Regions from separate parts of the Sphingomonas sp. GW821-FHT10F11 genome, predicted to be linked through region 4. Evidence: predicted binding sites of a transcription regulator. Region 4 holds the regulator's gene; each other region holds the start of a gene.
The links. Region 4 encodes LexA, which represses DNA repair genes until DNA is damaged. Its sites were predicted from a motif close to GTTCCNCNCTTGTTCT; they were not measured.
Positions count from the first base shown of each region.

Region 1 (7,493 bases), on a different contig from region 4:
CCCCTGGGAGGAGATCCTGAAGAACCCGCTGCTCTGGCATTTCCGTTTCGGCGGGCCCGATATGGAGCGGCTCGTCGCGGGGCGCGAGCGTATCTATCTCGAACGCTTCTGGAACGACTTCTCCGCCGACCCCAGGCATTTCACCGAAGCCTCGCGCCAGCATTATGCCGAACTCTACGCCATGCCCGGCGCGATGCATTCCGGCTTCGCCCAGTTCGCCGCGTTCGACCAGGACGCGATCGACAACCGCGCGCTGCTGGCGGCCAACGGCAAGCTGAAGATGCCGGTCCTCGCGCTTGGCGGCGAGAAGAGCTTCGGCCTGACCATGGCGGTGGTGATGCGCGGCGGTGCCGACAATGTCACCGAAGGCGTGATCCCGGGCTCGGGCCACTGGATCATGGAGGAGAATCCCGGCGCGACCGTCGCGATGGTCCACGGCTTCCTGGCCCCCGCGAAATGACGTGCCTTCGCCTGCTCGCCGCGAGCGGCGCCGCGCGGGCGGGGAGGCGCAGTTCGGACGGGCTTTGAGGGGGATGGGCGTCCGCCTCATGCGGACGCCCCGTCGCGTTCATTTCGATCGCCGTCATTTCAGCAGGTTGAAACCGCTGCCAATGAACACGCCGAACGATACCTTCTTGGTGTCCGATCGCCATCCGGCGCGAACGCCTCCCTTGAGGCCGGCGTCGCCGTGGCTGAGGAAATAGAGCGGCACATCCACCCCGACCACATTGTCCAGCGCGTCCCAGGTCACCTGGGGCGCGATCGCGATCGGGGCGATCGTGCCATCCCCGTGCCTGAACCGGTGCCTGAGCCCGAGCGCCACGAGCACGCCCTCATCGAGCGTCGGTGCGGCCGGCGATGCCGATGTGCAGGTGACCGGCGTCGTGCCGGTACTCACCGGGCAGAGTATCTCCTCTTCCGCGGCCTCGTATGCCCGCTCATAGCCGACCGATGCGCTGATCGCCGTGCTGGAGCCGCGCAGATAGCGGGTATAATAGCCCTTCGCGCTGAACTGCGCCTTCCGGGCATCATGCGCGGCGAGCGTCGTGGGATCGACATAGTCGAACTTCTTGTATCCGACCGCCGTTTCAAAGCCCCAGTCGAAGGAATCGCCCGGCAGTTGGGCCTCGTGATACGCCCCGAGCTTCCCCGGAAGATGGGTGACGATCAAGGATTCCGAGCCGTTCTCCGGATTGTTGCATTCCTTGATCTCGTCGTCGCGCGCCTTTTCCACTGCGGTCCGCTGTTCGGGGGCGGGGTTTGGGCCAAGGTCGGCGCTGCTCCTGATGAAACGGTCGCCCGCCTTGCCGCGGCAGATCGCCTGCGCCTCTTCGAAGATGTGCTCGGCGTCGGCCGAGATATCGAGCCGGGCGGAACCGCCGAACTGCCCCCAGCGCAGCGTCAGCTTCGTGCCATTGGCGAGCCCGTCCAGCGTCGCCGGCGCCGCATCGTTCTTGCCGTCGAACGGCGTCGATACGATCATGCTGAACTGCTCGAAATAGGCCGTGATGGTATTCGCCTTGCCGTCGCGGAGCTTCCGCTCGCCCGACAGTTGAAGGCCGATAGACGCGGAATCGTCGCCGGTTCCGGCGGTGACTTCGATCTGCTGGGCGGAAATGCCGCCGAAGCGATCGGTCGGCCCGGCCTCCTGCGCGCTCGCCGCCCAGGGCGCCAGAAGCAGCGCGACCGCCAGCGGGGGCACCACGCGATATCCTGGACACGCGCTCATAGCGTGAACTTCTTCCAGCCGGTGCAGTGCGGCTCGCCGGCTTGGCTGACTTCGGCCTTTTTCAGTTTGCAGACCTCGGTGGCGCCACAGGTCACCGTTACCGCCAGCGTCTCGCCCGCCTTGCCGAAGAAGGTGTAGAGCAAGGTGTGGTTCGATCCGTCGCCGCATGATCCCTCGACGTTGATATCCGCCTCGCCGGTGCCCCGGCCCGGGACCGCGACGACATTGCCGTCGATCGCGATCGCGATGATCGTGGCGCCGTCGCTCGGCTCCGTCTTGACGTGCAATCTCGCCATATCCGCCTCCTTGTTCGATGGAGAAGGCCGAATGACATGAACGCCCTGTCCCCATGCGTGACGGCCATCACGCCCCCGCAACGAATCCCCGGACTTGCCCTCGCGCGCCGCCCACCCCACATCCGCGCTTCACGCGTTGACCTCCCGCGCGGCCTCCTTTATCTCAAGAACAAATCTGGAACAGAGTGGCCTATGCTGACCCACATATCCGTCCGCGGCGCGCGCGAGCACAACCTCAAGCAGGTCTCGATCGACATCCCGCGCGACACGCTCACGGTGATCACCGGGCTGTCCGGATCGGGCAAGTCGAGCCTCGCCTTCGACACCATCTATGCCGAGGGCCAGCGCCGCTATGTCGAGTCGCTCTCGGCCTATGCGCGCCAGTTCCTCGAGCTGATGCAGAAGCCCGATGTCGATCATATCGAGGGCCTGTCGCCCGCCATCTCGATCGAGCAGAAGACCACCAGCCGCAACCCGCGCTCCACGGTCGCGACCGTCACCGAAGTGTACGACTATATGCGCCTGTTATGGGCGCGCGTCGGCATCCCCTATTCGCCCGAGACCGGCCTGCCGATCGCGGCGCAGACCGTCAGCCAGATGGTCGACCGCGTCATGGCCCTGCCCGAGGGCACGCGCCTCTATCTGCTCGCCCCCGTCGTGCGCGGCCGCAAGGGCGAGTATCGCAAGGAACTGGCCGAGTGGCAGAAGGCCGGCTTCACCCGCGTCCGCATCGACGGCGAGCTGTACGAGATCGACGAAGCCCCCGCGCTCGACAAGAAATACAAGCACGACATCGAAGTCGTGGTCGACCGCCTCGTCGTCGGCCCCGACATGTCGACCCGCCTGGCGGACAGCTTCGAGACCGCGCTGAAGCTGGCCGAAGGGCTGGCCTATGTGGATCTGGTCGACACGACGGTCGAGGCGTTGCAGGCGGGGGAGGGGAGCGGCAACGCAGTCCGCGAAGCCCCCCAAACCTTCGTCCCCGAAGGCAAGATGAAGAACACCGGCATCCCCGCCAACCGCATCGTCTTCTCCGAAAAATTCGCTTGCCCGGTCTCCGGCTTCACCATCGCCGAGATCGAGCCGCGCCTCTTCTCCTTCAACGCCCCGCAAGGCGCCTGCCCGGCCTGCGACGGCCTCGGCGAGAAGCTGCTGTTCGACGAGGAACTCGTCGTCCCCAACCACGCGCTCTCCATCAAGAAAGGCGCGATCGTCCCCTGGGCGAAATCCAACCCGCCATCGCCCTATTACATGCAGGTCCTCGGCAGCCTCGCGCGCGAATTCGGCTTCAGCCTGGAAACCCCGTGGGAGGATCTCCCCGGCGAAGTGAAGCTGATCATCCTCCACGGCACCGGCGGCAAGCCCGTCACCCTGACCTTCGTCGACGGCAAGAAGTCCTACGATGTGCGCAAACCGTTCGAGGGCGTCATCGGCAACCTCAACCGCCGCATGCTCCAGACCGAAAGCGCCTGGATGCGCGAGGAGCTGTCGAAGTATCAGAGCAGCGCCGCGTGCGAGGTCTGCCACGGCGCGCGCCTCAAGCCCGAGGCGCTGGCGGTCAAGCTCGGCATGCGCGACATCTCCTCGGTCACCCGCCTCTCGGTGGTCGATGCGCTCGCCTGGTTCACCGCCATCCCGTCGGAACTGACCAGTCAGCAGAACGCCATCGCCGAACGCATCCTGAAGGAGATCCTCGAACGGCTCGGCTTCCTCAACAATGTCGGCCTGGATTATCTCAACCTGGATCGCACCTCGGGCACGCTCTCGGGCGGCGAGAGCCAGCGCATCCGCCTCGCCTCGCAAATCGGCTCGGGCCTGTCGGGCGTGCTCTATGTGCTCGACGAGCCGAGCATCGGCCTGCACCAGCGCGACAACGACATGCTCCTGAAGACGCTCCGGCGCCTGCGCGATCTCGGCAATACCGTGCTGGTGGTCGAGCATGACGAGGACGCGATCCGCACCGCCGATTACGTCATCGACATGGGCCCCGGCGCTGGCGTCCATGGCGGCGAGATCGTCGCGCACGGCACGCTCGATCAGGTGCTGGCGTGCGAGGACAGCATCACCGCCGACTATCTCTCCGGCCGGCGCGAAGTGGCGGTGCCGGACGTGCGGCGCAAGGGCAATGGCAAGAAGATCACCGTCCACAACGCCACCGCCAACAATCTGCGCGGCGTCACGGCCAGCCTGCCGCTCGGCACCTTCACCTGCATCACCGGCGTGTCGGGCTCGGGCAAGTCGAGCTTCACCATCGACACGCTCTATGCCGCCGCCGCGCGCCAGCTCAACGGCGCGCGCGTGCTCGCCGGCAAGCATGAGAAGATCAGCGGCCTGCAATATCTCGACAAGGTGATCGACATCGATCAGTCGCCGATCGGCCGTACCCCGCGCTCCAACCCGGCGACCTATACCGGCGCCTTCACCCAGATCCGCGACTGGTTCGCCGGCCTGCCCGAAAGCGCCGCGCGCGGCTACAAGCCCGGCCGGTTCAGCTTCAACGTCAAGGGCGGCCGCTGCGAGGCGTGCCAGGGCGACGGCCTGCTCAAGATCGAGATGCACTTCCTGCCCGACGTCTATGTGACGTGCGACGTGTGCCACGGCGCCCGCTACAACCGCGAGACGCTCGAGGTGAAGTTCAAGGGCAAGAGCATCGCCGACGTGCTCGACATGACGGTCGAGGACGCGGTCGAATTCTTCAAGGCCGTGCCCCCGATCCGCGACAAGATGGCGATGCTGGCCGAAGTCGGCCTCGGTTACGTCAAGGTCGGCCAGCAGGCGACGACCCTGTCGGGCGGCGAAGCGCAACGCGTGAAGCTGGCCAAGGAGCTGTCACGGAGAGCGACCGGCCAGACCCTCTACATCCTCGACGAGCCCACCACGGGCCTGCATTTCGAGGACGTGCGCAAACTGCTCGAAGTGCTCCACGCGCTGGTCGACCAGGGCAATACGGTCGTGGTGATCGAGCACAATCTGGATGTCATCAAGACCGCCGACTGGGTGCTCGACCTCGGGCCCGAGGGTGGCGTGAAGGGTGGCGAGATCGTTGCCGAGGGCACGCCGGAGAAGGTGGCGAAGACCAAGGGGTCGTTTACCGGGCAGTATCTGGCGCCGCTGCTGGAGCGCGGTAGGGAGCGGGTGGCGGCGGAGTAGCTTGATACGTGAGTTACCGCCCTCTCAACTGGCGGTATCGTAGAAAGAAGAAACGCATCGCTGACTTCTCTAGGATTGTTTTGAATTTAGATTGTCGCTTATCGTCGTGTAGTGTCTCATTCGCCTTAAGAATTCTTACTCCTGAGTAATAAAAAAAAGAAGATATGAGCAAACTCAGAATGAGCGCTATGGAAGATGGGACACGAATTTGCGTGTCTGCCTCCCATAAAGAAAGCATGATTATCGATATAGTTATAGGCGTTAAAAGCCAGTGAGAGATAATTGAGAATGCAAACTGAACCCAATATCCGCTGGGTAATTTAAACCCTCTGTGTTCAGATATCACTCGGAGGTGTATCCATACTGGCGCGAGGACCGACCAAGGCGAGATCGCCTCGGGCACTCTGGTGCCATTCGGAAATATTGTGGGTAAATCCGAAACAGACTCCCATATCCTTGTGACATATAGGCTTACGTAAATAAATATGATAGAACTTTGAATTATACCGAACAGAGCAAAATTGTGCGGAGCTAACTGCACCTGAAGAATTGGCAGGGATATACTTTGTACTGGATCGGAGAATCCGAATACGGCAACCATGACTCCGCAAGTGATTATATTGCTGATATAAGCGGGCCGGGCCAGCGAAGTTATTCTCTCTATGCGATCTATCGGCGGGTTGAAAATCTTATCATCTGGAATCTTGGCTCCAGACAGATCGCTGCCTTGGAAGGCGCCGGACCAAATTCCCTTACACTTGCGGAGATCTGCTCCAGTTAGATTGCACCAACGAAAGGTCGTATTCGTGAGATCCGACTCGGCTAGATCCATATTTTGTAGAGAAGCATTCTTAAAACCTGAATTGGAAAAATCCGCTCCTGAGGTTTGTTCTTCACGTTCTACTTCATATTCGTAGTCTGAAGATATCAAAAAACTATTTTGACCTCGATACATTTCTTGTCCAGATAATCGCACTCTCTCAAACGAACTGCTAATTAGCTTTGCGCCACATAAATTGCTCTCAAAAAAGCGTACTCCGTCGAATGACGCCCACTGTCTGTACGAAAATTCTAGGTTAACTGAGTCGAATAGTGACCCATCGAACGATGCTTCATCTAACATGCAGTGCCGGATTGCCACATCTCGCAACTCAGCATTAAAGAGCCAAATATCTTCTAGGCTGCATGCTTCAAAGGAGCATTTATTGAAGGAGCATTTTTCAAAATGACAGCAGCCAAAATTTACATCCGACGCGACCACGTTGACGAAGGTGGACCCTTCGAAGTGTATTGAATCAAATACCCCGCCTTCGAAGATGCAATCTATAAATTTCGCGTTTCGAGCGGTTCCAAAAAACTCCACTCCTGATAAATCAAATCCTTTGAATTCTATCCCATCAAAATCCGGAGAATATTCTTCGATATTAAATGGATAGGTTGATTCTGCCCATGCTGCATTCCAGGCTTCAGCGCCTGCCTTCAGCAATGACAACGCTTTCTTGTCCCTTTTCGCTTGATCGGGGACGTGGGGGTCACGGACGTCGTCGCTATCATCAAGCGCTGTAGATGCCATCCCAAATTCCTCATCCGGCGATTGTGGTAATAACACGCCTTAGCCTCCACATGACCGGTTCTCGCGCGAAGAAAGTTCGTCACGGTGACAGTACACTTTATGAGTTACGGAGTTACGGGAGTTACGGTGACACGTGCAACAATCCCCAAACTCACCGCCCTCAGACACGCTCGCCCCTAACCCCAATGCCACGCCATCGATTCAAATCTCACATCGCCGCCGCTATCCCGGCGATATGACCTACGACCCCGCCTACGCCGATCAGGCCCGCCGTCTCTGCCACCTCGGCGCCACCGACGAAGAAGTCGCCGAGTATCTCGGGGTCAGCGTCCGCACGCTCGATCGCTGGCGCAACATCCATAGGGACTTCGCTGAGTTACGGTGACACGTGCAACAACCCCCAAACTCCGCGTTTAGACGCCCCGCGCCCTCAACCCCAACACAACGCCATCGATTCAAACCTCACATCGCCGCCGCTATCCCGGCGATATGACCTACGACCCCGCCTACGCCGATCAGGCCCGCCATCTCTGCCACCTCGGCGCCACCGACGAGGAAGTCGCCGAGTATCTCGGGGTCGGCGTCCGCACGCTCGATCGCTGGCGCAACATCCATAGGGACTTCGCTGAGGCCCTCATCGTCGGCGGGGAGCACGCCGACGCCCGCGTCGCGCGCGCTATGATGACGATGCTTCCATGAGGCTATCGAACCGAAGCGCAGAGCCATCCCGCTATCACAGCCGCCT
Region 1 covers NZ_JBXASH010000002.1:350,346-357,838, forward strand. The annotation lists gene AC1RT8_RS07940 (alpha/beta fold hydrolase) at 1-460, shown strand, start outside; gene AC1RT8_RS07945 (hypothetical protein) at 584-1,705, opposite strand; gene AC1RT8_RS07950 (hypothetical protein) at 1,726-2,025, opposite strand; gene uvrA (excinuclease ABC subunit UvrA) at 2,218-5,175, shown strand; gene AC1RT8_RS07960 (pentapeptide repeat-containing protein) at 5,189-6,784, opposite strand; gene AC1RT8_RS07965 (helix-turn-helix domain-containing protein) at 6,984-7,133, shown strand; gene AC1RT8_RS07970 (hypothetical protein) at 7,238-7,447, shown strand.
Region 1: the regulator LexA is predicted to act here: its motif matches at 2,192-2,207, upstream of uvrA (excinuclease ABC subunit UvrA).

Region 2 (7,493 bases), 1.0 Mb from region 4:
CCGATCGCATCATAAAGGGAAGAGGGCTTGTGGCCGCCGCTCGCCTTGTAGTGCGCCTCGCTGCGGCGCAGATGGATGAAGCTTGCCTTCGGTCCGTCGGCCGCCCCGAGATAGAAATGCCGGCCTCGTCGATTTTCCAGGAAGGATGCGGCACCCAGATCCATATCGGGGCTGGCGGTATCGACATAAGCCCAGAAGGGGCGCGAGGTGAGCGGCGTATCCTCGCCCGGCAGATAGGCGCCGCGCTCGAGGATCGGCGGCGAGAAGCTGCAATCGAACCCCGTCAGCAACGGCTCGTCGGCGCGGGCGCGGAGCCATTCGAGGATCTCGGTGCGCGACCAGGCCTTGCCCGGCGGATCGATGATCACCGGCGCTGCGTCGCCAGCCTCGCATACCGCCAGCGCGATGCCGGGATGGGATTGGCCTTTGGCGCCCGACCAGTCGATCGCCGCGAAACGGGTGAAATGGTCAGGGGCGGTCGCCACCGCGCCTCTTCCGTTGAGCTCCGGACGCACGGTCCCACCAGGCGCGCTCGATCAGTGCGCGCAGGCGGTCGGGGTCCGCCGCTATCGATCGCACCAGCACGCAGGGCCAGCCCTCATATTGCGGCGTCTGCCAGAAACAGCCCGGGTCGGTCTCGATCAATACGCCGATCTCTTCACGCGTCGCGCGCAGCACGAAATCGCCCGGCGTCCGCCCCTCCGACACGATCTGTTTCCCGCGTACCTGCGGCGAGGTCGATCCCCGCGCACCGGTCCCCATCGACACACCCGGTAAGGTCAGGGCGAAAGCGACCGCCTCGTCCCAGGTGAAGCTCATGCCCTGGCTTTGCGTGGCTTCGATCGCGGCCGTGCGGCGCTCCAGTCGCGGGACCGCTCGATCATCGCATGGACTCGCTCTGGATCATTGCTGTCGTAACGCACCAGCACCCCGGGCCAGCCCTCATAATGCGGGGTCTGCCAGAAGGTGTCCGGATCGGTCTCCATCAGCATTTCCTTGGTGTCGATGTCGATCGCGAGCACGAAGGAATCCGCCTCCCGGCTGGGATGGAGAAAGGCGCGGCCGTTGGAGACGATCTTGACCGCCGGCTTGCCATAGCTGGTCGACATTTCCGTATCGGGCAGGCCGAGCGCGAATGCCGTGATGCTGTTCCAGTCGAGCCTCATCCGCCGCGCTCCTTCAACTCCTGCCAATAGGCCATCCGTTCCGCGATTCGTTTCTCCACGCCACGATCGGTCGGGATGTAGAAGGTCTGGGGGCTCATCTCCTCGGGCCAGTAGTTCGACCCGGAAAAGCCCTCCGACGTATCGTGATCGTAGGCGTAACCCTTGCCGTACCCGATATCCTTCATCAGCTTGGTCGGGGCGTTGAGGATGTTCTGCGGCGGCATCAGCGAGCCGGTTTCCTTCGCGCTGCGCCAGGCGGCCTTCTGCGCGGTATAGGCTGCGTTCGATTTGGGCGCGACCGCGCAATAGAGACAGGCCTGAGCGATCGCGAGTTCGCCCTCCGGCGATCCGAGGAACTCGTATGCGTCCTTGGCGGCGAGGCACTGCACCAGCGCATTGGGGTCGGCCAGCCCGATATCCTCGCTGGCGAAGCGCGTGATGCGGCGGAGCACGTAGAGCGGCTCCTCGCCCGCGGTCAGCATCCGCGCGAGATAATAAAGCGAGGCTTGCGGATCGGACCCTCGCATCGATTTATGCAGTGCGGAGATGAGGTTGTAATGCCCCTCGCGGTCCTTGTCATAGACCGCGACGCGCCGCTGCAGGAACGCCGACAGCCCGGCCGGATCGAGCGGCTCGGGCAGGTCGACCGAAAAGAGCGTCTCCGCCTGGTTGAGCAGGAAGCGCCCGTCGCCATCGGCACTGGCGATCATCGCGTCGCGCGCCTCCGCGGTGAGGGGCAGGGGGCGCCCCTCGATCTCCTCGCCCCGGTCGAGCAGCTTCTCCAGCGCGGCGCGGTCGAGCCGCTGCAGGATCAGCACCTGCGCGCGGCTGAGCAACGCGGCATTGAGTTCGAAGCTCGGATTCTCGGTCGTCGCGCCGACCAGGGTGACGGTACCGTCCTCCACATAGGGCAGGAAACCGTCCTGTTGCGCGCGGTTGAAACGGTGGATCTCGTCAACGAACAACAGGGTGCGCTTGCCGATCCGCGCATGCTCGCGCGCCTCGGCGAACGCTTTTTTCAGGTCGGCCACGCCGGAAAACACCGCCGAGATCGCCACGAACCGCAGGTCGACCGCATCCGCCAGCAGCCGTGCGATGGTGGTCTTGCCGGTGCCGGGCGGGCCCCACAGGATCATCGACGACAGCCGCCCCGCCGCGACCATCCGCCCGATCGCGCCCTCGGGGCCCGTCAGATGCTCCTGACCGACGACATCCTCGAGCCGCTGCGGGCGCAATCGGTCGGCGAGCGGCGCGTTCTCGGCGAGCGCCTCGCGGGCGGGGGGATCGAAGGTGGCGAAAAGGTCGGCCATGCCTGGAACATAGGGTGGACGGCCGGATGGTGCCACCCCGCCATCCCGCGCCGCGCCCCTCGAAAAATTCCCTCTTGCCAAAATCGATTCAAGATATATCTTAGACGCATCGTGATATACAAAAGGAAAGACGATACATGTTTCATCACCATATGCGTGGTCACCATTTCGGTCCCCGGGGCGGGCGCTTCACGCGCGGTCCCTTCTCCTTCCAATGGGAAGTGTTCGGGCAGGGCGAACGCGGCGGCCGCAGCCGCCGGATGTTCGACGGCAGCGAGCTTCGCCTCGTCCTGCTGAAGCTGCTCGAGGAGCAGCCACGCCACGGCTACGACCTGATCCGCGACATCGAGGAACGCACCGGCGGCGCCTATGCGCCGAGCCCCGGCGTAATCTACCCGACCTTGACCATGCTCGACGACATGGGCCTGATCGAGGAGCAGAAGTCCGAGGGCGCGAAGAAGCTCTACGAGATCACCAATAGCGGCAAGGCCCTGCTCACTGAGCGCGAGGAGGAGGTCGAGGCGCTGTTCGCCCGGCTCGAGTCTCTCGGATCGATGCGCGAGCGTACCAGCGGCGGACCGGTCCGCCGGGCCATGGGCAATCTCAAGGCGGTGCTCCAGCAGAAGCTCGGCGCGAGCGAGGTCGATAGCGACGTGCTGCACCAGGTCGCGGCACTGATCGACGAAGCCGCGCAGAAGATCGAGCGGCTGAAATAAGCGCATGACGCGCCTGCAACTCCTGCGCCGGCGGCTGGGCATCGACCCGGTCGCCGGCATGGATGAACGAACGACGAAAGGACCGCGCTCATGCACAGCGCAACCGCCAGCGTGCCCACGGCAAGCGGCAGCAAATATCTCCAGCAGCTCTGCAAGCACTGGCAGCACAACCTGACCGTGGAATTCACGCCGGAGCACGGTACCGTGGTCTTCCCGAAGGACGCGCGCGGCGCCGACTATCCCGGCGACGGGCTGGCAACCTTTGATGCCCACCCCGACGCGATCGACGTCAGGATCGACGCAACCTCGCCTGAGCAGCTCGAAGGCCTCAAGGGCGCTGTCGCACGCCATCTCGACCGCTTCGCCTTCCGCGAAGCGCCGCTGCCCTTCGACTGGAAGCACGCCAGCTAGAGTCGTTCCGACCAAACCTAACCGTCATGCCGGACTTGTTCCGGCATCCACGGTGCCGCACATCCATCGGCATGGTTTGCGGCGCCGTGGACCCCGGAACAAGTCCGGGGTGACGCGTCGATTTGGTCACACTCGACTATCAAATGGGCGCCCGGCAAATGGGCGCCTGGCCGCCCCGGCCGATGACGATCCGACTATTTCCCCCGCCGCTCCAGCACCGCCAGATAGGTGTCGAGCACCGCCTGGTTGATCGTTTCCCAGCGATAGCCCGCGGCCTTGGCATGTCCCGCCTCGCCGGCCGCGTGGCGGAAGGCGTCATCCTCGCAGAAGCGCTGCAACGCGTCGGCATAGCCCTGGATGTCGGTCGGATCGACGATCAACCCGGTGACGCCGTCATCGATCAGCCCGACCGCGCCCGATGCCCGTGCCGCGACCACCGGCACCTTCGCCGCCATCGCCTCGAGGGTGACGTTGCCGAAGGTCTCGGTCACGCTCGGGTTGAAGAACACGTCCATCGAGGCGACCGCGCGGCCCAGATCATCGCCCGACTGGAATCCGGCGAACACCGCGTCGGGGATCTCCTGCGCGAACCAGTCCCGCGCCGGGCCTTCGCCCACCACCAGCGTCTTGTGCCGCACGCCCCGCGCGTCGAGTGCGTGCATCGCCTCGGCAAACACGTCGAGGCCCTTTTCCTTCACCAGCCGGCCGAGGAAACCGACCGCGATCTCATCGTCCGCGATGCCGAGGCCGCGTCGCCATTCCATGTCGCGGCGGCCGGGATTGAACCGGTCGTGGTTCACCCCGCGCGACCAGCGCGAGATATGCGCCGTTACGCCCCAGTCGCGCAGGATCTCGCCCATCATCTGGCTCGGCGCGAGCACCTCGTCGACGCGCGAATAGAATTTGCGCTGGGCATTGATGATGATCGGCTCGAGGAAGCCGATGCCGTAATAGCGGACATAGGTCTCGAACCGCGTATGATAGGACGCGACCGAGGCGATGTGGTTCTTCTCGGCATAACGCACCGCGGCGTGGCCGAGCCAGTCGGGTGCCGAGACATGGATCAGGTTCGGCGCGAAGGCGTCGACATCAGCCCGCGTCTTCGCCGGCATGCCTCGGGCTAGCTTGTATTCCGCGCGGCCGGCGGGAAGCTTGAGCGAGGGCACGCTGACCAGGTCGCCGGTTGGGGCGAAGGCGGGGCGGCGGCTGGTCGGGGAATAGACGCGCACCGTCGCCCCCTGTTTCAGCAAATGGCCGACGAGAAGATTGAGCGCCTGGTTCGCGCCGTCGCGTGTATAATTATAGTTGCCGCTGAACAGCGCGACGCGGAGGTCTTTCGCTTGCATTGCGGGCGCATATACCTGCCGGAGCGAAACGCCAATCTCTGCGCTGGGCAGGCCAGGTTAAATTCCGTTCATGCAGGGAGGTGAATCGCGGCTTCGGGCCCCCTACGTTCAGGCGCGAAGGAGACCTACATGACCGATCTGTCCGATTTCCCGATCACCAAACGCTGGCCTGCGCAGCATCCCGACCGCATCCAGCTCTATTCGCTGCCGACGCCGAACGGCGTGAAGGTGTCGATCATGCTCGAGGAAACCGGGCTGCCCTATGAGCCGCATCTCGTCGATTTCGCCACCAACGATCAGAAATCGCCCGAATTCGTCTCGCTCAACCCGAACGGCAAGATACCGGCGATGATCGATCCCGACGGGCCGGGCGGCAAACCGCTTGGCCTGTTCGAAAGCGGCGCGATCCTGCTCTATCTCGCCGGCAAGACGGGCAAGTTCATCCCCTCCAATCCCACCGGCCGCTGGGAGGCGACCCAGTGGGTGATGTTCCAGATGGGAGGCGTCGGGCCGATGTTCGGCCAACTCGGCTTCTTCAACAAATTCGCCGGCAAGGCCTGGGAGGACAAGCGCCCGCTCGGTCGCTACGTCGACGAATCGAAGCGCCTGCTCGGTGTGATGGACGGTGCGCTGGCCGGCAAGGACTGGTTCCTCGGCGACGACTATACCATCGCGGACATTTCGATGCTCGGCTGGGTGCGCAATCTGATCGGCTTCTACGAGGCACGCGAGCTGGTCGGCTTCGACGACTTCAAGAATGTCGCCGCCTGGCTCGAGCGCGGCCTTGCGCGGCCAGCGGTACAGCGCGGCCTCACCATCCCCGCAAAACCGGCCTGATCGACGCCCAAGCCTGACCCATCGCGTCACCCCGGACTTGCTTCCGGGGTCCCCCGTCCCGCACATTCATCGGCCTTGAGGCTGGTGGAACGGTGGATGCCGGAACTAGTCCGGCATGACGAGGTGAAGGTGCGGGAAAAGTTTGTTCCCCTCTCGTTCCTCTTCCGCTAAGGCATCGCACATGGCGAAACCTCAGAAACGCTATGTCTGCCAGGCCTGCGGATCGGTCGCGAACCGCTGGGCGGGCCAGTGCGCCGATTGTGCGGAATGGAATACGCTGGTCGAGGAGGTCGGCGGCACCGTCACGCCGTTCCAGGCCAAGCATAACCTCCAGTCGGGCGGCCGCTCGGTGACGATGGTCGGCCTCGACGCCGATATCGCGCTGCCCGAACGCATGGAGAGCGGTATCGCCGAACTCGATCGCGCGCTCGGCGGCGGCTTCGTCGAAGGATCGGCGACCCTGATCGGCGGCGATCCGGGCATCGGCAAATCGACCCTGCTGCTCCAGGCGGCGGCCAAGATGGCGCTGGCCGGGCTGCCCGTCGCCTATGTCTCTGGCGAGGAGGCAGCCGATCAGGTGAGGTTGCGCGCCCGCCGCCTCGGGCTCGGCAACGCGCCGGTGCAGCTCGCTGCGGCGACCTCCACCCGGGATATCCTGACGACGCTGGGGCAGGGCAAGGCACCCGCGCTGCTGGTGATCGATTCGATCCAGACCATGCATTCGGACCTGATCGAGGGCGCCCCCGGCACGGTCAGCCAGGTCCGCGCCTCGGCGCAGGAACTGATCCGCTTTGCCAAGGAACGCGGCACGGCCGTGGTGCTGGTCGGCCATGTCACCAAGGACGGCAGCATCGCCGGCCCGCGCGTGCTCGAACATATGGTCGACACGGTGCTCAGCTTCGAAGGCGAGCGGAGCCACCAATACCGCATCCTCCGTGCGATCAAGAACCGCTTCGGCGGCACTGACGAGATCGGCGTGTTCGCGATGGTGGCGGAAGGGCTGGCCGAGATTTCCAACCCGAGCGCTCTGTTCCTGACGCAGCGCGACGAGGGCGTGACTGGCACGACCGTCTTCCCCGCGCTCGAGGGTACGCGCCCCGTGCTGGTCGAGATCCAGGCGCTGGTCGTCCGCCTCGCCAGCGGCGCCACGCCGCGGCGTGCGGTGGTCGGCTGGGATTCGGGCCGGCTGGCGATGGTGCTCGCCGTTCTGGAGGCGCGGTGCGGCCTCAGCTTCTCGTCCTGCGAAGTCTATCTCAACATTGCCGGCGGCTACCGCGTGCAGGATCCGGCAGCCGATCTGGCGGTGGCCGCGGCGCTCGTCTCCGCGCTGTCCGAGCGCCCGGTGCCGCCGGACGCCGTCGCCTTTGGCGAGATCGCATTGTCGGGTGAGATCAGGCCCGTCGCGCACGGCGCGCTACGGCTCAAGGAATCGGGCAAGCTCGGGTTCGAGCGCGCCCTGGTGCCGGCGGCGATCACCAACGAGAAGACACCGCTCAAGCTGTCGGGATTCCGCACGCTCGGTCAGTTCGTTGACCATATGCTGGGGCGCGGCTAGCGGTCGCGTCAAGCGCTCCCCACCTTCCGTTCGTGTCGAGTAGGGGTCGAGCTTGTCGAGAACCCGTATCGAGACACATGTTCCTCGATACGCCATCTCGGCGGGCTCGATGGCACTCGGAACGAACGGTGGGTAACAAGGCTGAGATATGG
Region 2 covers NZ_JBXASH010000001.1:36,997-44,489, forward strand. The annotation lists gene AC1RT8_RS00190 (hypothetical protein) at 1-485, opposite strand, end outside; gene AC1RT8_RS00195 (hypothetical protein) at 469-819, opposite strand; gene AC1RT8_RS00200 (MmcQ/YjbR family DNA-binding protein) at 816-1,166, opposite strand; gene AC1RT8_RS00205 (replication-associated recombination protein A) at 1,163-2,476, opposite strand; gene AC1RT8_RS00210 (PadR family transcriptional regulator) at 2,614-3,192, shown strand; gene AC1RT8_RS00215 (DUF2218 domain-containing protein) at 3,283-3,603, shown strand; gene AC1RT8_RS00220 (glycosyltransferase family 4 protein) at 3,798-4,949, opposite strand; gene AC1RT8_RS00225 (glutathione S-transferase family protein) at 5,079-5,786, shown strand; gene radA (DNA repair protein RadA) at 5,968-7,341, shown strand; gene AC1RT8_RS00235 (CvpA family protein) at 7,490-7,493, shown strand, end outside.
Region 2: the regulator LexA is predicted to act here: its motif matches at 5,931-5,946, upstream of radA (DNA repair protein RadA).

Region 3 (7,493 bases), on a different contig from region 4:
ATATTGCGTGGCGAGATTGCCGGAGATGGAGAAGAAGCCGGCTTCCTTGACCGAATACATGATCGGCAGCTGCTTGCCCTGAAGCCGATCGCCCTTGTTCGAGTAGATCTGGTTCATCATGTCGACCATCGACCAGCCGCGCGCGATGAGCAGGCCCTGCTGGCGGTAGGACGGGAAGCACATGTCCTCATAATCGAGTGCGAAGGCGGCGGAGACAGCGACCGCCTCCTCGCCGAGGCACTTCATGTAGAAGCTGGTCTTGCCCTGGCGCTGGGCGCGGAACATGCGCTCGTCGAAGGCGCGAACCAGCACCATCGAGCGGAGCATCGCGCGCAGCGTATCGGGCGACAGGCGCGGGTTCCACGGGCCGACGGCATTGCCCTCGTCGTCGAGCACGCGGACCAGCTCATAGGCAAGATCGATGAAGGTCTCGGCGCGGTCGGCGGTATCGGGCCTGCGGGCGTCGCCGGCCGCGGGGATCGCAACCTCAGTGAAATCGACCGTATCGCCGGGGCGGAACTTGGGTTCCGGCACATAGAGCGACAATGGCTGTAAATTGGCGCGCGGACTGTCGCTTGCCATGCTCTCTCCAATCAGTGCGCGTTTCGCGCGTTTGCATGAGGCCAACGCACGGAGTCGCCGTTCGGGCCTTGTTATAAAATTTCAAAGCGCTTGGCGAGGGGCCCGCCGTACCGATCGTGACGACGGGCTGACCACTCTGCCACCGGACGTTTCCCGCGGGAAAAGCCACATATGCCCACCCTTCAGGCTTCACGTGCAAAAATGCAGGCCGGGCGGGCGATTGTGGGTCGATGGTCGCGCTGCATGCCGCGGCCCGGACGCCGGTGCCGGCACTGCTGTTCGTGACGCCGCCATGGGCCTCGCGCTCGACCACTATCGGGTTTTCGCAACCCGCACCGCCTGATCCGGCGGCAACAGGCGAATTTCGAACAATTTCGACCAGCGTTTTCCGGTAACGAACAGGCGCTTGCCGGCCGGGTCCCAGGCAATGCCGTTCAGCACATCCTCGCTGTCCTGCCCGCCGCCGAGCCGATCGACATTGGCCAGGTCGATCCACGCCTTCACGTCGCCCGTCGCCGGATCGATCCGCGCGATGCGATTGGTCTTCCAGACATTGGCGTAGATTTCCCCGTCGACCCATTCGAGTTCGTTGAGCAGGGGGACCGGCCTTCCGCCGGCGGTGACGCGAATCCGCCGCCGTTCCTGGAAAGTCGCCGGATCGAGGAAGCGCAATAGGGGGGAGCCGTCGCTCAGGATCAGCGACTCGCTGTCATGGGTCAGCCCCCAGCCCTCGCCATCATAGTCGAAGCCGGAGCGCAGCCCGAGCGTCCGCGCGTCCCAGCGATATCCGGCGCCGTTGCGCCAGGTGACGCCGATGATCTCGTCGCCCCAGTCGACAATGCCCTCGCCGAACACCGCGCCAGGCAGCCATGTCTGAATTTCCGTCCGGCCATCCTCGATCCGGACCCGGCGCAGCGACGATCGGCCGCGCAGTCCCGAACTCTCGTAGAGCGCGCCGTCGCGATAGAAGAGGCCTTCGGTGAAGATCGCGGGGTCGTGCGGATAAGTCCTGACGATCTCGACACGCTGTACCGGGATGGAACCCTGCGCCGTTGCGACGGAACCGGCCAGGCAGAGCAGCACGAACAGCAGGGCACGATGGAACATCGCCCCGGTGTTGCATGGCGATGGGGGAAGCGAAAGAGGGCCGGTGGGGGCGGCCGTCCGGGCGAAGGCTCGACTCCCCGATTGACTCGTTGCGCCAACCGGAACAAAATAGGAACATACTCATTCAGCGAGTCGTGTATTTGTCGTCTGCCGTCGCCCTTTCCGCCTTACGCGAAACGCTTCGCGCGATCGAGGGGGATGGGCTGCGCCGGCGGCCGGTGCTGCCCTTCGGCATCGGTGCGATCGATTCGCGGCTGGCGACGGGCGGCCTCACGCTCGGCGCGCTGCATGAGATCGCCGCGGCGAGCCCAGGCATGGGCGACGATGCCGCCGCGACCCTGTTCATGGCCGGTATCGCCGCGCGCGCCTGGGGACCGGTGCTGTGGGTGGTGCGGCGACGGGATCTGTTCGCGCCGGGGCTCTACCAGGCGGGGCTCGCGCCCGAGCGGATTCTTTATGCCGAGGCAACGGACGATGCCGAGCTGCTCGCGCTAATGGAGGAAGGGCTGCGGCATCGCGGGCTGGGCGCGGTGATCGGCGAGGTGAAGAGCGCGTCGATGGCCAATACCCGCCGGCTGCAGCTCGCGGCGGAGGGCGGCAAGACGATCGCGCTGCTGCTCAAACGTCATGCGCGCGAGGGCGGCAATCCGCTCGCCGTGCCGTCAGCCGCGGTAACGCGCTGGAGAATCGCCGCCGCGCCTTCGACTCCGCTCCCGGTCGAAGGCGTCGGTTGCCCGCGCTGGCGGATCGAACTGGTCCGTCAGCGCGGCGGCGAACCCCATAAATGGACGATGGAGGCATGCGATGAAACGGGTCGCCTCGCTCTACCTGCCCGACTGGCCGATCGACCGGCTGCGGCGGGCGGAACGCGCCGCCGCGCCGCCTGAAGCGCGCACGCCGGCACAACCGATCGTCGATATCCGCACAGCCCCGCGCGACGGCGGCTGGCGTCCCGGCGCGCGCTGGGCGCGGGGGGAGGAAGGGCCGACGCTGCCAAGGCTGCGGGGAGACGATGGGTCACCTGGTTCCTCCCCGGAACGGGGAGGGGGACCGCGCTTGCGCGGTGGTGGGGAGTGTCGGGGCGAACCTGCCCCGCAGGTTCGAGAATTGTCCGGGGGACAATTCGACCCGACGCTGAGCGCGGCACGGTCTCGCCAAGCCAGCCCCTCCACCAGCTGCGCCGGTCCCCCTCCCCGTTCCGGGGAGGAATTGGAAGTCCCCCTCATCACCTCCATCCGCGAGGGCAGCAAAATCCTCGTCGCCGCGACCAGCCATGCCGCGCATCTGCTCGGCATCCGGGCCGGCATGGCGGTGACTCAGGCACGGGCGCAAGTACCGGACCTCGATATCCGGCCTGCCGACCCCGAAGGCGATCGCGCCGAGCTGACCCGCCTCGCCATCACCGCCGCGCTGCACTGGTCGCCGATCGTCGCGCTCTCCGGGGCTGGGCGAGAGGCGGACGGGCTGTTCATCGACATTACCGGCACCGCGCATCTGTTCGGCGGCGAGGAAGCGATGGCACGGCGCATCCTGAAACTGCTGGCCCGGCTCGGCTTCACCACGCGGATCGCGGTGGCCGATACGGTCGGCGCTGCCTGGGCGCTGGCACGCTATGCCACCGGCGGCCGCCACCCGGTCCTGATCTGCCCCAAGGCCGGGCATGTCGATGCGCTCGCTCCGCTGCCGGTGCCGGCGCTCCGCATCGAGCCGACCGCGGTCGAGCTGCTCAGGCGACTCGGCGTCGACTCGATCGGGCAGCTCATGGCCATGCCCCGCGCCCCGCTCGCGCGGCGCTTCGGCGCCGGGCTGGTCGCTCGGATCGATCAGGCGACGGGCCGGCTCGGCGAACCGCTCGATCCGGTCGTCCCGCTCGAGCATATCGTGACCGTGCAACGTTTCGCCGAGCCGATCCTGACCGGCGAGGCGATCGCGCACTGGCTCGACCGGCTCGTCCCCGATCTGATCGCGAAGCTGGGTAAGGCCGGGCGCGGGGCGCGGATGATTGAGCTGGTCGCCGATCGCATCGACGGCAGGCCCCAGGCGATCCGCATCGGCGTCGCCCGCGCCAGTCGCGACCCGGCGCATCTGAAACGCCTGTTGCTGCGCCGGATCGAGACGATCGATCCGGGCTTCGGGATCGACGCGCTGACGCTGCATGTCAGGCGCAGCGAACCACTCGGGCCCCAGGCGCTGGTCGAGCGGCTGGACGAGGACGCAGCACCCGATATCGCGCCGCTGATCGACACGCTCGCCATCCGCATCGGCGCGGGGCGGCTCTGGCGCATGCGGCCGGTGGAAAGCGACGTGCCCGAACGCGCCGCCGCACCCACACCGGTGCTCGATCCGCCCGAACGCGCCGCACCGCCGCTCAAGCCGGGCGATGTCCGCCAGCTCGATCGCACCGCCGATCTCCACCCCTGGCATCATCGCTGGCCGCGCCCGGTGCGCATGCTGCGTCGGCCCGAACAGCTCGACCATGTCATCGCCGAGCTGCCCGACCAGCCGCCACGCCGCTTCACCTGGCGTGGCACGACTCACCGCGTGGTGCGCGCCGACGGGCCCGAGCGCGTCCACGGCGAATGGTGGAAACGCGCGACCGAGCAGCATTCGGTGCGCGACTATTTCCGGGTGGAGGACGAGGCCGGCCAGCGTTTCTGGCTATTCCGCCGCGGCGACGGCGAGCGCGCCGAAACGGGCGACCTCACCTGGTTCATGCACGGGGCATTCGGGTGACCTGGTCCGAACTGCAGGTGACGACGCATTACAGCTTCCTGCGCGGTGCCTCCTCACCCGAGCAATTGTTCGCCGCCGCGGCAATGTCCGGCATGCCGGCACTGGGCATCACCGATCGCAACTCGGTCGGTGGGGTAGTGCGCGCGCTGGTCGCCGCGGAGGAGATTACGGCGCAAGGCTTTCCGATCCGGATGATCGCCGGCTGCCGGCTCGATCTGGTCGACGGCACCTCGACCCTCGTCTGGCCAGAAGACCGGGCGGCCTGGAGCCGCCTCACCAGCCTGCTCACGCTCGGCAAGGGACGGGCCGATGCGCAAAAGGGCGAAAAGGGACAGTGCTTCCTTCATTGGGAAGATGTGGCAGCGCATGCGACGGGGCTGATCGGCGCGCTCATACCCGGCATGACCGAAACCTACGAACAGGACGATCTCGCGCTGCGCTGGATGGCGGATGTCTTCACCGAACGCGGGCACCTTTGCCTGACTCAGCACCGCCGCCCCGGCGATGCGATGCGGCTGCATCTGCTGGACCAGAAGGCGCGGGCCTTCGGCCTGACCCCGCTCGCCACCGGGGATGTACTCTACGACACGCCAGATCGGCGCATGCTGCAGGACGTCGTCACCGCGATCCGCAACAAATGCACGATCGACGATCTCGGTTTTCGACGGGAGCGGAGTGCCGACCGGCACCTCAAATCGCCGGCGGAGATGATACGGCGGTTCAAGCGCTACCCGGAGGCGATCGCCGCTACCGAGGCGATCGTCGAGCGCTGCACCTTCTCGCTGCGCGAGCTGAAGGAGCAGTATCGCTATCCTGACGAAGTCGTGATCAGCGGCAAGACGCCGCAGGACGCGCTGGCGAAGATGGCGCGTACCGCGCTGGCGGAGCGGTTCGCACCCGAGCCAATTCCACCTGCCTATACAACACTGCTGGAGCATGAACTCGCGCTGGTCGAGGAGATGGGATACGCGCCCTATTTCCTGACCGTGAACTCGATCGTGCGCTTCGCGCGCAGCCAGGAAATATTGTGCCAGGGCCGTGGTTCAGCCGCCAATTCGGTGATCTGCTTCGTGCTCGGGGTCACCTCGATCGACCCGGTTTACCACAAGCTGTTGTTCGAGCGCTTCATCTCGACCTCGCGCCACGAGCCGCCTGATATCGACGTCGATTTCGAGCATGAGCGGCGCGAGGAAGTGATCCAGTGGATCTATGAGACCTATGGCGAGAATCATGCCGCAATGACGGCGGTGGTCAGCCGCTTTCGTACGCGCGGCGCGCTGCGCGAGGTGGGCAAGGCGCTTGGCCTGTCCGAGGATATGACCGCAGCGCTTTCGGGACAGGTCTGGGGCTGGTCGAGCGACGGCCTGCCCCCGGAGCATGTCGAGGCGCTCAACCTCGATCCCACCGAGCAGCGGCTCGCGCTGACGCTCGACCTGGCGCAACAGCTCATCGGCACGCCCCGGCATCTGTCGCAGCATCCCGGTGGCTTCGTGCTGGCTCAAGGCCGGCTCGACGAATTGCTGCCGATCGAGCCCGCCGCGATGGTCGACCGCCGCGTGGTGGAGTGGGAGAAGCTGGACGTCGAGGAGCTTGGCCTGATGAAGGTCGATATCCTCGGCCTCGGCATGCTCGGCTGCATGCGCCGCACCTTCGACCTGCTGCGCGAGCACAAGGCCATCGACCTGCGGCTCGACAGTCCGTTGATGCAGGGTGAGGATCCCGAAACCTTCGCCATGATCCAGACGGCCGATACGCTCGGCGTGTTCCAGATCGAGAGCCGGGCGCAGATGTCGATGCTGCCGCGGATGAAGCCGGTCAATTTCTACGACATCGCCATCCAGGTCGCGATCGTTCGCCCCGGGCCGATCCAGGGCGACATGGTGCACCCCTATCTCAAGCGGCGCGAGCAGAAGGAGCCGATCGAATATCCGAGCAAGGCACTGGAAGCGGTGCTGGAAAAGACGTTGGGCGTGCCATTGTTCCAGGAACAGGCGATGCAGGTCGCGATGGTGGGCGCCGGATTCTCCGCAAGCGAAGCGGACCGGCTCCGCCGGGCGATGGCGACGTTCAAGCAGACGGGCGGTGTCGGCAAGTTCCGCGAGCCGCTGATCAGCGGCATGCTGGCGAACGGCATCTCCCTCGATTTCGCCGAGCGGCTGGTCAAGCAGATCGAAGGGTTCGGCAGCTATGGTTTTCCCGAGAGCCATGCCGCGAGCTTCGCCAAGATCGCCTATGCCTCCTCATGGATGAAGTGCCATCATCCCGAGATCTTCTGCACCGCCCTGCTCAACGCACAACCAATGGGATTCTATGCGCCGGCGCAGATCATCCGTGATGCGCGCGAGCACGGGGTCGAGGCGCTGCCGGTGTGCATCAACCGGAGCGACTGGGACACGGTCGTTGTGCCGGGGGCGCCGAATGCCCGACCCCGCGATTCCCGTTTCTGGGGAACCGACGCGGATTGGCGGGACCTGCTTCCCCTGAGGCTCGGCATGCGGATCGTGCTGGGGCTGAGCGAGGAAGATGCCGGAGCGATCGTGAAAGCCCGAGCGACCGGCCCCTTCACCTCGGTCGAGGATGCCTGGCGCCGTTCCCGGGTGAAGCCGGCGGCGCTCGAAAAACTGGCCCGGGCCGATGCCTTTCAATGCCTTGGCCTCAACCGGCGCCAGGCGCTCTGGGCGATCAAGGGATTGGGGCAGGTGCCGCTGCCGCTACTGACCGCCGCCGATACGCGGGCGGGCACCATCATCCCCGAAGCGCGCGAGCCAGTCGTCGCACTGACTCCGCTCACCGCCGGCCGGGAGGTGGTGGAGGATTATCGCGCGACCCAGTTGACGCTGCGCAACCATCCGCTCCATTTCCTGCGCGGCGAACTCGACCGGATGCGCATCAGGAAGTGCAGCGATCTCAAGATGATGAAGGACGGCGCGCGGGTCGAAGTGGCGGGGATCATCCTGGTGCGGCAGCGGCCGGGCAGTGCCGAAGGCGTGGTGTTCGTGACCCTGGAGGACGAGACCGGCATCGCCAACGCGATCCTGTGGAAGGACCGGTTCGAGGCGCAGCGGCGCATC
Region 3 covers NZ_JBXASH010000013.1:40,174-47,666, forward strand. The annotation lists gene AC1RT8_RS23660 (3-methyl-2-oxobutanoate dehydrogenase (2-methylpropanoyl-transferring) subunit alpha) at 1-582, opposite strand, end outside; gene AC1RT8_RS23665 (glutaminyl-peptide cyclotransferase) at 895-1,689, opposite strand; gene AC1RT8_RS23670 (ImuA family protein) at 1,824-2,576, shown strand; gene AC1RT8_RS23675 (DUF6504 family protein) at 2,899-4,422, shown strand; gene AC1RT8_RS23680 (error-prone DNA polymerase) at 4,419-7,493, shown strand, end outside.
Region 3: the regulator LexA is predicted to act here: its motif matches at 1,790-1,805, upstream of AC1RT8_RS23670 (ImuA family protein).

Region 4 (7,493 bases):
CCGTCTTCAGCAGCTGGGTGGTCTTCTTGTCCTCGGTCACCCGGCCGCCGGCGGTGAGCGTCAGGTTCGGCAGGATCTTGTAGCTGACCTGGCCGAACGCCGCCCAGGAGGTGTTCACGTCATGCAGCCGCACCCAGTTGTTCGGGTTGCGCGCGGCGGTGTTGAGGAAATAGGCGCGCTGGTAGAAATCGGTGATGTCGCGGGAATCGAAATACATGCCGCCGATCTGCCACTTGAACGGGCCGTCGCCGTCGCTGGCGAGCCGGACTTCCTGGCTGAGCTGGTCGAGGCTGCGGACATTGCCCTGCGATTGGCCGAAGCCGGTCCCGCCGAAATTGGCCGCCGCGCCGCCATCGGTGTCGCCGCGACTGAAGCCCTGGGTCGTCTCGTACGCGCTGATCGAGGTCAGCACGACGCCGCCGAAATCATAGGCAGCGCGAACCGACTCGCCATAGGTCGTATAGGCCTGCGGGTTGTTCATCGCTTCGTCGAACGCGACCTTGTCGCGCGGCTCGGCATCAACGCTGTTCGAGCCCTTCTTCAGCGCGGCGCGGTGGAACAGGGTCGAGGTGCCATCATAGTCGCGGACATGCGCCGAGACGTTGACCGAGAGGCGGTCGCCCGGGGTGAACAGCAGCTGGAAACGAACGTCGCGCTCGTCGAAGCCGCCCATCGCGTCCTTCTGCGGCGAAACGGTGCCGTCGGCGCTGGTGCCGGTGAAGGTGTTGTCGACCCAGTTGTCGCGGTGCTGGTACAGCGCCGACACACGGAACGCGAGCAGATCCTCGACGATCGGGCCACCCACGCCGGCGTCGGCCGTGATCGTGTTGTAGCTGCCATAGGAGAACTGGCCGCGGCCTTCGAACGTCTGGGTCGGCTTGATCGTGTCGAACTTGATGATGCCCGCCGTCGTATTACGGCCGAACAGCGATCCCTGCGGGCCGCGCAGCACTTCGGTCTGCGCCACGTCGAACACCGGGTTCGACTTCAGCACGACATGCTCGAGCACGACATCGTCCTGGATGATCGACACCGGCTGCGATGCGCCAAGGTAAAAGTCGATGTTGCCCAGGCCGCGAATGTAGAAGCGCGGGAAGATACGGCCGGTCGTCGTCTCGGCATAGAGGCCGGGCACGCGGCCGGAGAGCGACAGGATGTCGTCGCCGCCGGTCTGGAAGGAGCGCAGCGAATCACCGGTGAGCGCCGTGACCGACAGAGGCGATTTCAGCACCGTCTCGGGGCGCCGCTCCGCCGTCACCACGATGTCGTTCAGCCCGGCGTCCGCCGACTCCTGCGCCGCCGGCGTGGCGGCCTCCTGGGCGAAGGCTCCGGTCGAACAAAGCAGCGCGCTGATAGCGGCGCCGAACAGGAGCGAAGATTTGGCAACGGTCGATCTGGACACGGGGAACCCCTTTTAATCTGAACTGGGCGCGCGGCTTTTCCCGAACCGAGACGAACGTCACGGTCCCTCGAATCGTTATCGATTTCGCTGGACGAGCCCCACTGACGGGGCCCCTAAGCGCGGAATAAGTCCGTGGAATGACAAGATCATTTCGATGGCGGAACGACAAGATTGATTCAACCTTGGCGCAATCCGTGCGAGCGCGGCGCCGCCGGAAATCCGGCGCTCTTTCTCATTGTGACCGTAAATGTTGGCCGCTCGGCTCGCGCGTTACAGCGGAAAACCTCGTCTGTTTTCGTGTTTTTTCGACAGAATGCGCCGATTTTTTCCGCTGTTATCCGTAACAGGGAAAACGCGGCCTAACATGCTGGAAACAGATCGAAAAATCGAGCCGAAAATCCAACATAACAGCGGAAGAAAAAATAAAGCCGCTGAAACAGCGATAAATCCGAGTCGTTGTTGGAATCCTCAATCCAGCTTGCGGCCGGCGATCCACACCTGCTCCAGGCTGTGTGTGTTGCGGATATCGGCCAGCGGATTGGCACCAAGCACCAGCAGGTCGGCCTGCCGACCGGGCCTGAGCGTGCCGACCATGTCGTCGATCCGCATCACCTTGGCCGCACCGCCGGTCGCGGCGACGATCACCTTCATCGGCGTCAGGCCCGCCTCGACCATCATCTGCATTTCGAGATGCTCGAAATAGCCCTGCCAGCGGCCGGTGGGCGCGCCCGTATCGGTGCCCATCGCGATCTGCACGCCGGCGTCGGACAGCAGCTTGAGGTTGCGCTTGGCCTGCTCCAGCGCCGGCTTGATCGCCTGCGCACTGGCGCTCGCCTTCACCTTCGCCTGCGCTTCCGGATCGAGCAGGGCGGCGAGCGGCGCGCGATAGGCCGCTTCCCGGGTGAAGAAGGGATCGGTCGTGAAATCGGGGGTGGATTCATAGACGAACACGGAAAGGTCGCGCGTCAGCGTCGGGATATAACCCACGCCGTTCGCCTTGATCGCGGCGATCAGTGCCGGGTCGGCATCGCGGTCGCGGATGCTGTGGGCGAGGATGTCGGCGCCCGCATCGACCACGCCCTTCGTCTCGTCGGCGGTGAACATATGGACGGCGATGCGCAGCTTCTCGAGATGCGCCTGGTCGATCATCGCACCATAAACGGCCGGGGTGCGGATCGGCGCGTCCGGCGGCCCTTCCAGCCGGATCTTGATGATGTCCACGCCGCGCGCGGCATTGGCCGCCACAGTGGCGCGACCTTCTTCGGGGGTCTTGGCGTTGAGCACCGGGCCTGAGACGTAGAGCCGCGCCATGCCGGGCCCGAACGGCGCGGTGCGCAGTTCGTCGCGCAGCTTCACCGTCTCCACCCCGTCATCGCCCAGGCTGTAGACGGTGGTGACGCCGTAGCGGGCATAAAGCGCGAGCTGGTCGACCAGCTGGGTACGTGCCGGGACCGCCGATTTGGCGTCGAAGAACAGATGACCGTGCGCGTTGACGATGCCGGGCATGATCGTCTTGCCGGTCACCTCGATGCGCGTCGCGCCGGCCGGAATCGCGGTGCGCCCCTTCGCGCCGACCGCGGCGATCTTGCCGTCGGTCACCACCACGACGCCATCGATGATCGGCGCCCTGCCAGTGCCGTCGATCACCCGCGCGCCGGTGAAGGCGATCGTCTCCCCCTGGACGGGCGCGATCGCCAACAGCGACAATGCCCAGAGACCAAGCCAGCTCAGCAACCGCATGCTCTTGCCCTTTTCCAGCGAAAGCCGGAGCATAGCATCGCGACCGCGCTTGGATAGCGCGGGTTCAGTCGTCTCCACCGCCGAGCCGGCGCTTGCGTTCCAGGATGCGCACCGCGCCGAAGATCACGAAGAGCACGACGGGGATCAGCGCCACCACCTGGAAGGAGCGCGTCGCGGCATAGGCCAGCACGTCGTTCAGCACCGGCCCCGGCTGAAGCGCGGCAAAGGCGGCCTCGCCCCCCGCCCGTTCCAGCTTGGCCTTGTCGTAGATCGCGCCGAGCTTCGGCAGCACCAGCTGGATCGCCATCGCGCCGGCAAAGCCGACCAGCCCGATCGTCCAGGGCCCGCCGCGCGGATAGCGATGCGACACCGCCGCCAGCATGGTCGGCCACATGAAGGCAACGCCCACCGCCCACACCGTCGCCGCGACCAGGGCCGTCACCGGCGACGAGGCCACGCTCAGCAGATACAGGCCCAACGCCGCCGGCACCGTGCACAGCCACAACAGCCCCATGTCGGAAACGCGGTGCGACAGGACGCCGGCGAAATGCCGCATCACGAACATGATCGCCGAGACATAGACGAGCAGCAATATGCCCTTCATGCCCACCGTATGGGTCAGCGCGACATCGACCCAGGATCCCGGCGCCAGCTCGGCCGACGCCGTCAGGAACATGATCGCGAAGAAGATCCAGAAGGTCGGCCGCTTGAACGGCACCGCGATCATCTCGCCGAAACCGACACCCAGCGCCGCGCTTTCGGTCTTCGGGAATTTCTGGGTGAGCGTCCACAGGCCGAAGGCGATGCCCGGCATCATGATCAGCGCGATGTCCCAGCGCCAGTCGAGCCCGATCTGCCCCACGCCGATGCTCGCCAGCCCGCCGACCACGATACCGGCCGGCCACCAGGCGTGCAGCACGTTGAGCCGGTGGGTCTTGTCAGCCGGATAGAGCGCCGCGGTCATCGGGTTGATCGAGGCCTCGGTGCAGCCCCAGCCTACCCCGGTCAGCGCCATGCCGAGGGTGACGAGCGTCCCGATGCCTGCCCCGCTGCCCATGCTCGGCGCCAGCACCATCAGCAACGATCCGCCGACAAAGCTGCACGCCGCCAGCAGCAGCACGCGCTTCGCCCCGATCACGTCGAGGAACGGGCTCAGCACCAGCAGCGAAAAGGCGAAGCCGCTGAACGCGGCGCCGAGCGCACCGCCGATCATCCTGCCCGAATTGGCCGGGTCGATCGGATCGAACACTGCCTGGCGGATCGCATCCGACGCGGCCGTGCGCATCGAAAAGGCGACCGCTGCGGTGAACAGCGCCAGCACGCAAATCCAGAACAGGGCAGTACGATTATAGGCGTCAGGCGCCGGTGCTTCCGTCATACATCTTCCCCCGTGACATGGCCCGTGGCCATGCGAAGCACCCTGCCGACTTGGTTGCGGCCGATCTGCTACCGAAGCGATTGCTATAACACTCGTTTCGAAGATGGTAGCGGTAACTGACGTGCCTGCCGTCTCGACCCCCGGCGCCCCGCCGGATAGGGAGGCCGGATGATCTCCGTCACCGAAGCCCAGGCCCGCCTGTTCGCGCTCGCCCCTCCGATCGAAGCGGAGACGGTGCCGTTGCGCGACGCCGCAGGCCGCTGGGCCGCCCGGGACGTGGTCGCGGCGCGGACCCAGCCCGCCAGCGACCTCTCGGCGATGGACGGCTATGCCATCAGCTTCGCCGACCTGCCCGGCCCCTTCGCCCTGGTCGGCGAGAGCGCCGCCGGCCGGCCCTTTACCGGCAGCATCGGTGCGATGGAGACGGCGCGTATCTTCACCGGCGCCGCCATGCCCGCCGGCGCCGATACCGTGCTTGTCCAGGAAGAGGCACGGCAGGAGGGCGGCCTGATCCTGCTCGCCGGCGAAGGACCCGCCGTCAGGGGCAGGAACGTCCGTCGCAAGGGCCTGGACTTCTCCAGCGGCGACTTGCTCATCCCCCAAGGCACGCGGCTCACCCCGGCGCGGATCGCCGTGGCGGCGACTGGCGGGCATGGCGCCCTCCCCGTCACCCGCCGTCTGCGCGTCGCCATCGTCGCGACCGGCGACGAGCTGGTCGCACCCGGCGCCGCGCTGACCGAAGCGACGCTGCCCGAATCCAACGGCGCGATGCTTGCCGCCCTGCTCGCCGACCTGCCGGTCAAGGTGATCGATCTCGGCATCCTGCCCGACCGGCTCGAGACCATCACCACGGCCTTCGCTTCGGTCGATGCCGACATCCTCGTCACCACCGGCGGCGCCTCGGTCGGCGATCACGACCTGGTCCGCCCCGCGCTCGAGGCAGCCGGCGGCAGCATCGACTTCTGGCGGATCGCACTCCGCCCGGGCAAGCCGATGATGGCGGGCCGGCTGGGCGCCGCGGTGGTGCTCGGCCTGCCGGGCAACCCGGTCTCGGCCTTCGTTACTGCCTTCCTCTTCCTCCGCCCGCTGATCGCAACCATGGCCGGGGCGCTCGATCCGCTGCCTCGCGCTGCCACCGCGATCCTCGGCGAAGACCTGCCGGCGAACGATCACCGCCAGGACTATCTCCGCGCCACGACCCGTAACGGCCATGTCTTCGCGGCACACACGCAGGACAGCTCGATGCTCCTGACCCTCGCGCGCGCCGACTGCCTGATCGTCCGAGCGCCCCACGCCCCGGCGCTCGGCGCGGGAGAAGTGGTGGAAATCCTTCCATTCGCTTGACACGGCGGCGGAACATTGCATAAACGTTCCCAGTCTGTTCCGACGGAGGAATTGGGATGCTTACCCGCAAGCAGCACGAGCTGATCTGCTTCATTAACGACCGGCTCGAGGCGAGCGGCGTTTCGCCCTCGTTCGAGGAAATGAAGGAGGCGCTCGACCTCAAGTCCAAATCGGGTGTGCACCGCCTGATCAGCGCGCTGGAGGAACGCAAGTTCATCCGCCGCCTGCCCAACCGCGCCCGCGCGCTCGAGGTGCTGCGCATGCCGGAGCGGCCCGAGGCAGTGCGCAAGGGCGCTGCTGCGGTCGCCGCACCGACCGGCAATGTGAAGAAAATCCCCGAGCCCGCGAACGACGTGATCGAGATCCCGCTGCACGGCCGAATCGCGGCCGGTGTGCCGATCGAGGCGTTCGAGGGGCAGTCGATGCTCGCGGTGCCCGCCGCGCTACTCGGCGGCGGCGAGCATTATGCGCTCGAAGTCTCGGGTGACTCGATGGTCGATGCCGGTATTCTCGACGGCGACTATGCGCTGATCCGGCGCGCCGACACCGCGCGCGACGGGGAGATCGTCGTGGCGCTGATCGAGGAGAGCGAGGCGACGCTCAAATATTTCCGCCGGGAGGGCGCGATGATCCGCCTCGATCCGGCGAACCGCGCGTACGATCCCCAGCGTTATTCTCCCGATCAGGTGCGCGTGCAGGGTAAGCTCGCCGGCCTGCTCCGCCGCTACGTCTGACCGCTACCGGCGCCGCCACCCGCCAGGGGTGGCGGTCGCCCGGCTGGAGCACGGTGACGACATGGCCGGTGCGCAACGTCACCGCGACCCCGCCGGTCCTGGCCAGCATGTCGCGGTCGAGCTTTAGCCAGCGCGGGCGGCATCCGCCCGGTAGCCAGCGCTCGCTGACGACGATATCGGCGGTGGCGCAGGCTGCGATCAGTTCGTCCGCAGGCACGAGATAGGCGCTCCGCGTCGCGAGGATCCGCCAGGTCCGCTCGCCCGTTCTCTGCTCGACCAGGCAAAGATCGCGGCTGCACCGGGCCTCTGGCTGGTCGGACAGGAACAAGGGTTCGCCGTCCACCCCGCTATTCTCCGCGAGCATGTCCGATGTGTAATCGCCGACCCGTTCGCGCAACAGCGCCAGCCCACCGCGTGCCGTGCGGATCGCGACATGCCGCCCGTCGCCGGTGACGAGCAGATCGGGCGTCGGCGTCGACAGTGCCCAGGCCGCCCCCATCGCAAACGGTACCGCGCCGAGCCGTCGCCAGCGCGTCCGCCACAAGGCGACCCATAGCCCACCGAACGCCATCAGCCCAAACGCACCGCCCGGCATCGCCGGCAGTGCCGCGACCGATCCGGGGATGCTCGCGGTGGCATGCGCGATCCACAACAACAGATCGAGCGACCGCGCCGTCAGCCACCACAAGGGCGCACCGATCCCGGCCAGGTCGAACAACAGCGCCAGCGCCTCGAGCGGCATCACGATGAACGTGGTCAGTGGGATCGCCACGATATTGGCGACCGCGCCATAGATGCCCGCCTTGTGGAAGTGGAACAAAGCGATCGGGATCAGCGACAGTTCGACGACTACGCCGGTCAGCAGCAGCGACAGCAGAGTCCGCCCCAGCTTCTG
Region 4 covers NZ_JBXASH010000001.1:1,061,130-1,068,622, forward strand. The annotation lists gene AC1RT8_RS05235 (TonB-dependent receptor) at 1-1,402, opposite strand, end outside; gene AC1RT8_RS05240 (amidohydrolase family protein) at 1,871-3,175, opposite strand; gene AC1RT8_RS05245 (MFS transporter) at 3,207-4,520, opposite strand; gene AC1RT8_RS05250 (molybdopterin molybdotransferase MoeA) at 4,689-5,864, shown strand; gene lexA (transcriptional repressor LexA) at 5,921-6,598, shown strand; partial or broken gene AC1RT8_RS05260 (ComEC/Rec2 family competence protein) at 6,543-7,493, opposite strand, start outside.